DNA from 2 places in the Aquabacter sp. DMC10 genome. Region 2 is predicted to be linked to the other one. Evidence: riboswitches for the same ligand, from Rfam matches in the RefSeq annotation. Region 2 holds a riboswitch; the other holds the start of a gene.
The links. A riboswitch is a leader RNA that binds a small molecule or an ion and turns the genes downstream of it on or off. The one in region 2 is predicted to bind thiamine pyrophosphate.
Positions count from the first base shown of each region.

Region 1: it holds a riboswitch for thiamine pyrophosphate, as region 2 does, so the genes downstream of both, thiO (glycine oxidase ThiO) here and thiD (bifunctional hydroxymethylpyrimidine kinase/phosphomethylpyrimidine kinase) in region 2, are expected to answer to the same signal.

Region 1 covers NZ_JBQUYX010000003.1:647,253-651,659, forward strand. The annotation lists gene ACT54L_RS11545 (SUF system Fe-S cluster assembly protein) at 1-135, shown strand, start outside; gene ACT54L_RS11550 (NUDIX domain-containing protein) at 1,315-1,758, opposite strand; gene ACT54L_RS11555 (glutathione S-transferase family protein) at 1,804-2,430, opposite strand; TPP riboswitch at 2,622-2,721, shown strand; gene thiO (glycine oxidase ThiO) at 2,710-3,879, shown strand; gene thiS (sulfur carrier protein ThiS) at 3,882-4,103, shown strand; gene thiG (thiazole synthase) at 4,125-4,407, shown strand, end outside.
Region 2 covers NZ_JBQUYX010000002.1:201,816-206,222, forward strand. The annotation lists gene ACT54L_RS05705 (PepSY domain-containing protein) at 1-784, shown strand, start outside; gene ACT54L_RS05710 (helix-turn-helix domain-containing protein) at 800-1,417, opposite strand; gene thiD (bifunctional hydroxymethylpyrimidine kinase/phosphomethylpyrimidine kinase) at 1,511-2,323, opposite strand; TPP riboswitch at 2,370-2,475, opposite strand; gene ACT54L_RS05720 (Lrp/AsnC ligand binding domain-containing protein) at 2,580-2,816, shown strand; gene ACT54L_RS05725 (hypothetical protein) at 2,881-4,407, shown strand, end outside.

The sequences.
Region 1 (4,407 bases), on a different contig from region 2:
CTGCCCGGCATGGTGGAAGGAGCGGTGAATACGGTCCCCGGCGTCGCCGGCGTCACCGTGGACATCACCTTCGACCCGCCGTGGGACCAGGGCCGCATGTCCGAAGAGGCCCGCGCCACGCTCAATCTGTGGTGACCTGCGCCGGTTGAGCCGGGGCAAGCCCGATGGTTTCGACGCCCGCCCTGCCTACGCAGCGGCGGGCGTCGTGCGTTTTGGGGGAGGGCGGCCGGCCTGGTCTTGGCCCTATTTCCCCTTGCCCGCCTTTCCCTGCATTCCCCCTCCCCAGCCCTCCCCCGCTTTGCGGGAGAGGGGGCCTGTGGCGCTGGGGGAGAGGTCGGGATCACCGACGCCGGTGACGGGCAGAACCACCACCCTGACTGGGCGCCCCGCAGTCCCCTCTCCCGCAAAGCGGGGGAGGGTTAGGGAGGGGGTAGGGCGAGAGCCGCAATGACCGAATTAAGAAAATATCCTAGATAATATTCCTATTTGTGGTCGCCTCTGCTAGGGTAGTCCCACCTGGCACCAAGGAGGGGCGCGTCCGGAGCGGCCTGACGGGTGGTGTCGGGGGCGGGTGTCCGACGGGACGGGGCTTAACGCACCTCGCGCCCGTTAGCAGAGGAGGCTGAAGGCCCAGGCGCACTGATCCGGCAGTGGTTCGGCCGGTGCTGATGGGAGAACCTGTTGCCCACGCGGCGCAGGGCCGAGGCCATAAATCCCCGCGCGGGAGCGGACGGAGCGCGGCTCCACCTCATCCCACACTTCTACGGCGCGCCGCCGCGCGCCGGCCGCTCCCGCATCCCTCCACCTCGCCTTTGGCGGGGGTGTTGGCGCTGGGGGCGTCAGAGGGGCGGGCAGGATTGCGGCGTTGTGTCCTTGCCCCCTCCCCCACCCTCCCCCACCCTCCCCCACCCTCCCCCGCTTTGCGGGAGAGGGGGCCGGTTCCGCCGGGGGAGAGGTCCAGATAACAGACGCCCATCACGCCCAGAGCCACCGCTCCGCCCAAGCGCACGAAAGTCCCCTCTCCCGCAAGGCGGGGGAGGGATAGGGAGGGGGCAGAGGGCCGGGGCAGGACGCAGCTTTGGGGGAGGGGAACGCTTCACCGTCCGCAATTCCCCCTCCCCAACCCTCCCCCGCTTCGCGGGAGAGGGGGCCGGCTCCGCCGGGGGAGAGGTTGGGATGACAGACGCTGAGGCAGAGCAGAGCCAGCGTCCCGCCAAGCGCACCAAAATCCCCTCTCCCGCAAGGCGGGGGAGGGATAGGGAGGGGGCGAGAGGGAACAGGGAGGGCGCGCGGGCGCCGCAAGATCAGGCCCCCTCACCACCGATCCGTCCGCTCCATTTCGCCCCGCACTTCCGCAAGGCGCCGGGCGGTGCCGGGGGAGGTGTCGGCGGGCGGCGCGTCGAGGGGGAAGAAGGCGATCTCGCGGATTTCCGCATTGGGCTTGGGCGTCGGGCCACGGGAGAAGGCGGGCACGAGGAAGCAGGCCACATGGTCGCGGCCGCCGAAGCGGGCATTGAAATAGAGGCCGTGCAGCACAAGCGGCGCGGTGGCGGAGACATTGGTCTCCTCCAGCAATTCCCGCCGCGCGGCGGCCTCGGCGCTCTCGCCCGCATCCACGCCGCCGCCCGGCAGATGCCAGCCGGGCGCATAGCCGTGGCGGACCAGCAGCACATGGCCGTCCTCGTCCCGCACGATGGTGCGGACGCCGAGGGTGAGGCCATGGGTGATGCGGCGCAGGAGCGGGCGGAAGGGCAGCATGGTCAGACTCTAAACGCCTTCCGGCCCCGCGCCGCAAGGCCCGGCTCAGGCGCTGGCGGCCTTCTCCAGCTCGCCGAGGCCTTCCGCCTCGATGGCCTCGGCGCGCTGGAAGGCGGGGCGGGCGACGCAGCGGGCCACATAGGCCTCCAGCACCGGCCGGTCCTTCACCAGCTTGAGCAGGTGCATGCCGTACCACAGGCTCATGCCCAGCATGATGTCGGCGGCGGAAAAGCGCTCGCCCAGCACCCACGGCCCGGTGGCCAACTGGTCCTCCAGCACGCCCATCACCTGGTCGAAGCTGCCCCAGCCGGCCGAGCGGGAGGGAATGGCGACGCCCGCCATGCGCTCCACGAAGGCGGCTTCCATGCAGGCCGTATCGAAGAACATCCAATGCAGATAGGCGCCGCGGGCGGGATCGCCGATGCCAGGCGCGAGGCGTCCGTCGGGGGCGAGGTCCGCCACATAGGCGCAGATGGCGCCGCTCTCGGCGAGCCGGGTCGGGCCGTCCTCCAAGGCGGGCACCTTCATCATGGGATTGATGGCCCGGTATTCCGCGCTCTTGAGGCGCGCACTGCCCAGCGGCACCAGCTCGCGTTCATAGGGCAGGCCGGATTCCTCCAGCAGCCAGAGGGTGCGGAAGGCGCGGCTGTGGGGGGCCCAATAAAGCTTCATGGCGAATCCTCCTGTGGGCGAGAACATAGGGGGAACGATTGCCTCTGTCGATCCGCACCGCCGCCATTGCCCTTCCGCCCGGCCCAAGCTAGAGCGGGCAGGTGGGAAGGGGCGCCGGGCTGGTGCGGCCTCACCGCGCGGGCCGCCCGGTCGGTTTCCCTTGCCGTCGAAGGGTCATCGCGCGATACTGTCCGAACGGCCTGGGGTGCCGCGCATCATGTGCGGCTGAGATCATACCCATCGAACCTGTCTGGGTCATTCCAGCGTAGGGAGGAGCCGATGAGCCAAGGCTTGTCGTCCTTTAATTCTGTCCCCGCCGACCGCCCCCGCATCGCCATCATCGGCGCGGGCGTGATCGGCCTTGCCATCGGCTGGCGCCTTGCGGAAGCGGGCGCCAGCGTCGATCTCTTCGATGCCGGAGTGGCCGGCCAGGGCGCCAGCCATGCCGCCGCCGGCATGCTCGCCGCCTGCGCCGAGCTGGAGCCGGGCGAGGAAGACCTGCTCGCCCTCAACCGGGAGAGCCAGCTTTTGTGGCCCGGCTTCGCCGCCGATCTGGAAGCCGCCAGCGGCCAGGACGTGGGCTATCGGGAAAGCGGCACCCTGGTGGTGGCGCTGAACGCCGACGATGCCGGCAAGCTGCGCCACCAACTGACGCTTCACCGCAAGCATGACTTGCCGGTGGAATGGCTCTCCGCCGCCGAGGCGCGGCGCCGCGAGCCCCATCTCAACACCCGCCTCGCCGGTGCACTGTGGTGCCCGGAAGACCACCAAGCCGACAACCGCCAGGTGGCGGCGGCGCTGAAGGTGGCGGCGGAACAGGCCGGCGCCCGCATTCACGAGCACACGCCGGTGGACGCCGTGGAGAGCGCCGGCGGCGTGGCGCGCGGGGTGCGCATCGGTGGCCGGCTGCATGCGGCTGATGTGGTCATCCTCGCCGCCGGGGCCTGGTCGCGCAGCATCACCATCGCACCCGCCTCGCCCTTGCCGGTGCGTCCGGTGAAGGGGCAGATGCTGTCCCTCCAGATGGACCCGGCCAATCCCGTGCTCACCCATGTGGTGTGGGGGCCGGGCATCTATATGGTGCCCCGCAAGGATGGCCGGCTGATCCTGGGCGCCACGGTGGAGGAGAAGGGCTTCGACACCACCATCACAGCCGGCGGCCAATTGGCGCTGCTCACCCATGCCTGGCGGGCGGTGCCCACCATCGAGGAATTGCCCATCCTGGAGCAATGGGTGGGCTTCCGCCCCGGCAGCCGGGACGATGCCCCCATCCTAGGCGCCTCCGGCGTGCCGGGCCTCATCCACGCCACCGGCCACCACCGCAACGGCATCCTGCTGCTGCCCGTCACCACCAAGGTCATTGTGGACCTGGTGCTGGAGGGCCGGGCCGATCCGCTGGCGGCGCCGTTCGGCGTCGACCGTTTCACCCCTCGCGCCGCGGCGGAGTAGCCATGCCTGCGACGAACCCCATCAGCCTGAAGATCAACGGCGCGGCCGAGGCCCTGCCGGTGGACACCGTCTCCGCCCTCCTCGACGCCAAGGGCGTCGACCCGGCCCGCAAGGGCATCGCGGTGGCTGTGAACGGGTCCGTGGTGCCCCGCACCCGCTGGGCCGCCCATCCGCTCGCCGCCGGCGACGCGGTCGAGATCATCCAGGCCAAGCAGGGTGGCTGATCGCTGCCCGGGATAAAAAATATGAGCACCCTATCCGATCCCCTCGTTATTGCCGACCGCACCTTCAATTCGCGCCTGTTCCTGGGCACGGCGGGCTATCCCAACCAGAAGGTGTTCCTGGACGCGCTCGCCGCCTCGGGTTCCGAGATGGCCACCGCCTCCATCCGGCGCATGAGCCTGTCCGGCTATGAGGAAAGCCTCACCGACCTCCTCACCGGCCGCGTCCATATCCTGCCCAACACCGCCGGCTGCCAGACCGCCAAGGACGCCGTGCTCACCGCCGAGCTGGCCCGCGAGGCGCTGG
Region 2 (4,407 bases):
GCCGCGAAATGACCCCGGCCGCGTGCGCGCGGCCCTGGCGGCGCTATCTTTGGACCCCGCCGCTTCCGTGGCGGCCGGCGGCGCAGCGCTCGCGCTGGAAGGGGTGGCGCTGCGCGGCGCCCTGCCCGGCCAAGTGCCGGCCGGCATCACGGCTCAAGGGTTTGCTGACCTCATCCGCCCCCTGCCCGATCGGGACTATTCTATCGCGTCCATTCCGCAGGATGGACGCTTGGAACTGCTGGTGCGGCAGACCCGGTCGCCCGATGGCAGCCTGGGTGTCGGCTCGGGCTGGCTCACCGCCCACGCTCCGGTCGGGGGCGAGATCGAGCTGCGCATCAAGCACAATCCGGGGTTTCATGCCCCGCCGGCCGAGCGCCCCCTCATTCTGATCGGCAATGGCACCGGCCTTGCCGGGCTGCGGGCCCATCTCAAGGCGCGCATCCAGGCCGGGCGGGATCGCAACTGGCTGCTCTTCGGCGAGCGCAACCGCGCCCATGACTTCTACTTTAGCGAGGAGATATCGGGATGGGTGGCCTCTGGCGGCATCGCCCGCCTGGATCTGGCCTTCTCGCGGGATCAGGAGAGTCGCATCCATGTGCAGCAGCGTCTGGCAGAAGCGGCTGAAGATCTGAAGGCCTGGGTGGCCGAGGGGGCTGCCATTTTTGTCTGCGGCAGCCTTGCCGGCATGGCGGGCGGCGTGGATGAGACCCTCCGCTCCATCTTGGGGGCGGATGTGGTGGAGCGCCTCGCGGCCGAAGGCCTTTATCGGCGCGATGTCTATTGAGGAGAAAGCGCCGTCCTAGTCGAGAACGGCGGCCTTCAGCAGGCAGACCATGAAGGCATGGGCCGGCTCGGTGCTCACGTTGCGGATTACGTGGCGCCGGTCGCAGCGATAGCGAAGGGTCTCGCCCGCCTTGGCGGTCTCGGTCACGCCGCCCACTTCCACCTCGAGGGTGCCGGAAATCACGCTCAGGCACTCGATGGAGCCGCGCTGGTGCGGATCGGATTCCAGCTCGCCTCCCGGCTCGGCCTGGAAGTCATAATATTGCAGCCACTCAACGGTCTTGATCCAACCGATGATGGTCAAGCGACAGCGGCCGTCTTCCGAGAGCAGGATGGGAGTGTCGGCGCGCGTCAGCTTTTCAACGAAGGGGGCTTCGTCCGATGAGGCGAGCACCCGCTCCACGGACATGTCCAGCGCCTGGGACAGGCGCCAGATGGTGGCGAGGGTCGGATTGGTCTCGTTGCGCTCGATCTGGCTGATGATGGACTTCGCTACGCCGGATTGTTCCGACAGGTCCGACAAGGACAGGTTATAGGCCTTCCTCAGCCGCTGGATGGTCTTTCCCAGCTGCCCGGTGATGACCTGGGCTCCCGTCTCGAGATTGCGGTCGGTACCCTTTTCCCGTTGCGACATGGCGTTCCATCTTTGCGAACCAGTGTTCGTATTAACGTACGAAACGATGAAAGCAAGACGAATAGCCACACCCCCGCGGGAGACGTGGGCGCCTCACGCCCAGACAGCGAAGAAGTGGTGCACCGGCCCGTGGCCGTGGCCAACATTCAGCCCGTCTGCGGCTGCAATTGCGCCGGTGATGTAAGCCTTTGCGGCATCTACGGCCGCCCCTAAGCCTTCGCCGTGGGCAAGCCCCGCAGCAATGGCCGACGACAATGTGCAGCCCGTGCCATGGGTGTTTCGGCTGGCATGGCGGGGCGCCGCAAGCCGCACCACGCCGGTGGCGTCCACCAGCAGATCCACGCTCTCCGGCCCCTCCCCATGGCCCCCCTTCATGAGCACAGCGCGCGCGCCCAGTGCCAGGAGACGCTCCGCCTGGTGCTGCATCTGCGCCTCCGTCTGGGCCACCGGCGCATCAAGCAGGGCTGCCGCCTCTGGCAGGTTGGGCGTGACCACATGGGCACGGGGCAGCAGCAGGCTTTTCAACGTATGGATGGCTTCCGGGTCCAAGAGACGGGCGCCGGAAGCCGCCACCATGACCGGGTCGAGCACCACCGCCTTTGGCGTCCATCGGTCGAGCCCAGCTGCCACCGCCTCGATGGCAGCCGGCCGCGACAACATGCCGATTTTCACCGCGGCCACGTCAAGGTCGGAAAAGACGGCGTCAAACTGAGCGGTGATGAAATCCGGCGGGACGTCATGAATGGCGGTGACACCCTGCGTGTTTTGGGCGGTCAGAGCCGTAAGGATGCTGGCGCCATAGACGCCGAGAGCGGAAAACGTCTTCAGATCGGCCTGAATGCCTGCGCCGCCGCCGGAGTCGGAGCCGGCGACAGTGACGGCGATGGGGGGAACGCGCTTTGCCATAGGGGCCTCCCGCACCGGTGGAAAGCCCGAAAAGCCGTGCGCCCAGCGCCCGACCGCTCTCGCTTCCCTGCGCCGGCATGATCCGGATCAGGTTCGCGGGTTGGCGCCTGCCTCTCAGCCCCACATCATGTGGGACACCCCGACGAGATCCGTGTCATGTAGCCAACCCTCCTTCCGCCTTCAAGGATCGCAGGGGCGCAGACTTGCCAGAGGCCGGCGATTTGTCCACTTTGCCGGCCTGTCCTGGAGGTTCGCCGTGGTTCCCTTCTTCATGCAGATCAAATGCCAGCTGGGCCGCTCCTATGAGGTGGCCAACGCCCTGGCCGACAAGGAAATTGCCTCCGAGATCTATTCCACGGCCGGCGATTTCGATCTCCTTGTCAAATTCTATGTGGGCGACGATGTCGACATCGGGCACTTCGTGAACGAACAGGTTCAGGGCGTTCCCGGCATCCAGGACACCCGCACCATCATCACCTTCAAGGCCTTCTGATGCACCGCCCGCCCTTGGTTGAGCTTAAGGGCTGATGGCACGAGGCAGAGAAGGGGTGGGAAGCTTGCGCGATGGGACGCGATCCGAAGCGGGGCTCACCCCGCGCCTGACCGGGGGAGACGTTCTCCTCCTGATCGTCCTTTTGGGGTTTCGCTTCTATGTGGAGGTGAACAGCCGGCTGCTGCTGATCCCGGCCGCCGGTCACGATGACGGCTATTTCATGCGGATGGCCAGCCACATCGCTGCGGGGCAATGGCTCGGCCCCTTCGACCAGTTCACCTTGATGAAGGGCCCCGGCTATCCGATTTTCGTGGCCCTTTCCGTCTTTCTCGGCAACCCCATCTCCTTCGGCCATGCGTTGTTCCATTTGGGCGCCGCCCTGGTGGGAGCCTGGGCGGTGCTGCGGCTGACGCGGTCTAAAATCGCCTTCTACGGCGCCCTACTCCTCGTCTTGCTGGTGCCGGCGGGCTTCGAGATGGGGGTACATCGCATCCTGCGCGACCAGATCTATTGGGGCCAGACCCTGATGATCTTTGCCTGTGGCACCCTGCTGATGTTCGCGCCGCCAGAGGGATGGAAGGCGCGTCTTCTGCTTGGACTTGGTGGAGGAGCGACCCTGGCGTGGGCCCTGATGACCCGCGAGGAAGGGATCTGGTTCCTTCCCGGGCTTTGCGTCCTTCTGCTGACGGGACTGGTCTTCAACGGCGTCAGCTGGAAGAGCGCGGCACGCCTCGCTCCAGGCCTGGCCGGGGCGGCGGTTGGCTGTGCGGCCCTGCTCCTGACCCTGTTCACCCTCAACTTCATGACCTATGGCGCGTTCATTGGAGTCGATTTCCAGGACCGCGCGTTCAAGGACGCGGTGGGCGCGCTTTCGAGCATCGAAGATGGCGGGCAGATCTCGCAGGTGCCGGTGAGCACCGTCGCCATGGAAAAGGCCGCGGCGGTGAGCCCCAGCTTCGCCCGCCTCGCCGCCGATCTCCGCCCCGACGGCCCGCTGGCGCACTGGTACCTGGCTGGCTGCACGGCCCTGCCCCACACGTGTGGACAGATCGCCGGAGGCTGGTTCGTCTGGGCCTTGCGCGACGCGGCGGCCAATGCCGGTGACTACGCATCGCCCATGCGCGCACGAGCGGCATTTTCCCAGATGGCCGCCGACATCCGCTCCGCCTGCGCTGCTGGTACCCTGACCTGCCGCCCCACCCTCTACGCCCACCTTCCCCATCTTTCCGGCGCGCAGTGGCTTCAGGTACCCGGGCGGTTCTGGGAGGCCCTGACGACGGCGGCTCTGGTCACCCGGGGCAGCTATGATCTGGCCACCACGCGGGACGAGCCGAACGAGTCGCTCTTTAATGTCTACTGGTCGTTTCTGAACTATCCGCGCACCTATGGCCCCACCAGCGATCGGCGCGAGACGCTCGGCTGGGTGCGGCGAGCGCCAGGCGAGGCTTGGCCCTCGCTTGCCATTCGCGATGACCAAGGCATCCAGGTCCGCGCGCATATCCAGCGCATGCCGAGTCCGGATCTGGTTCAAATGCGGGACGATGAAGGCGCCGCCAATGATCGCTTCCGGGCCGACTATGCCTGCCCGGGC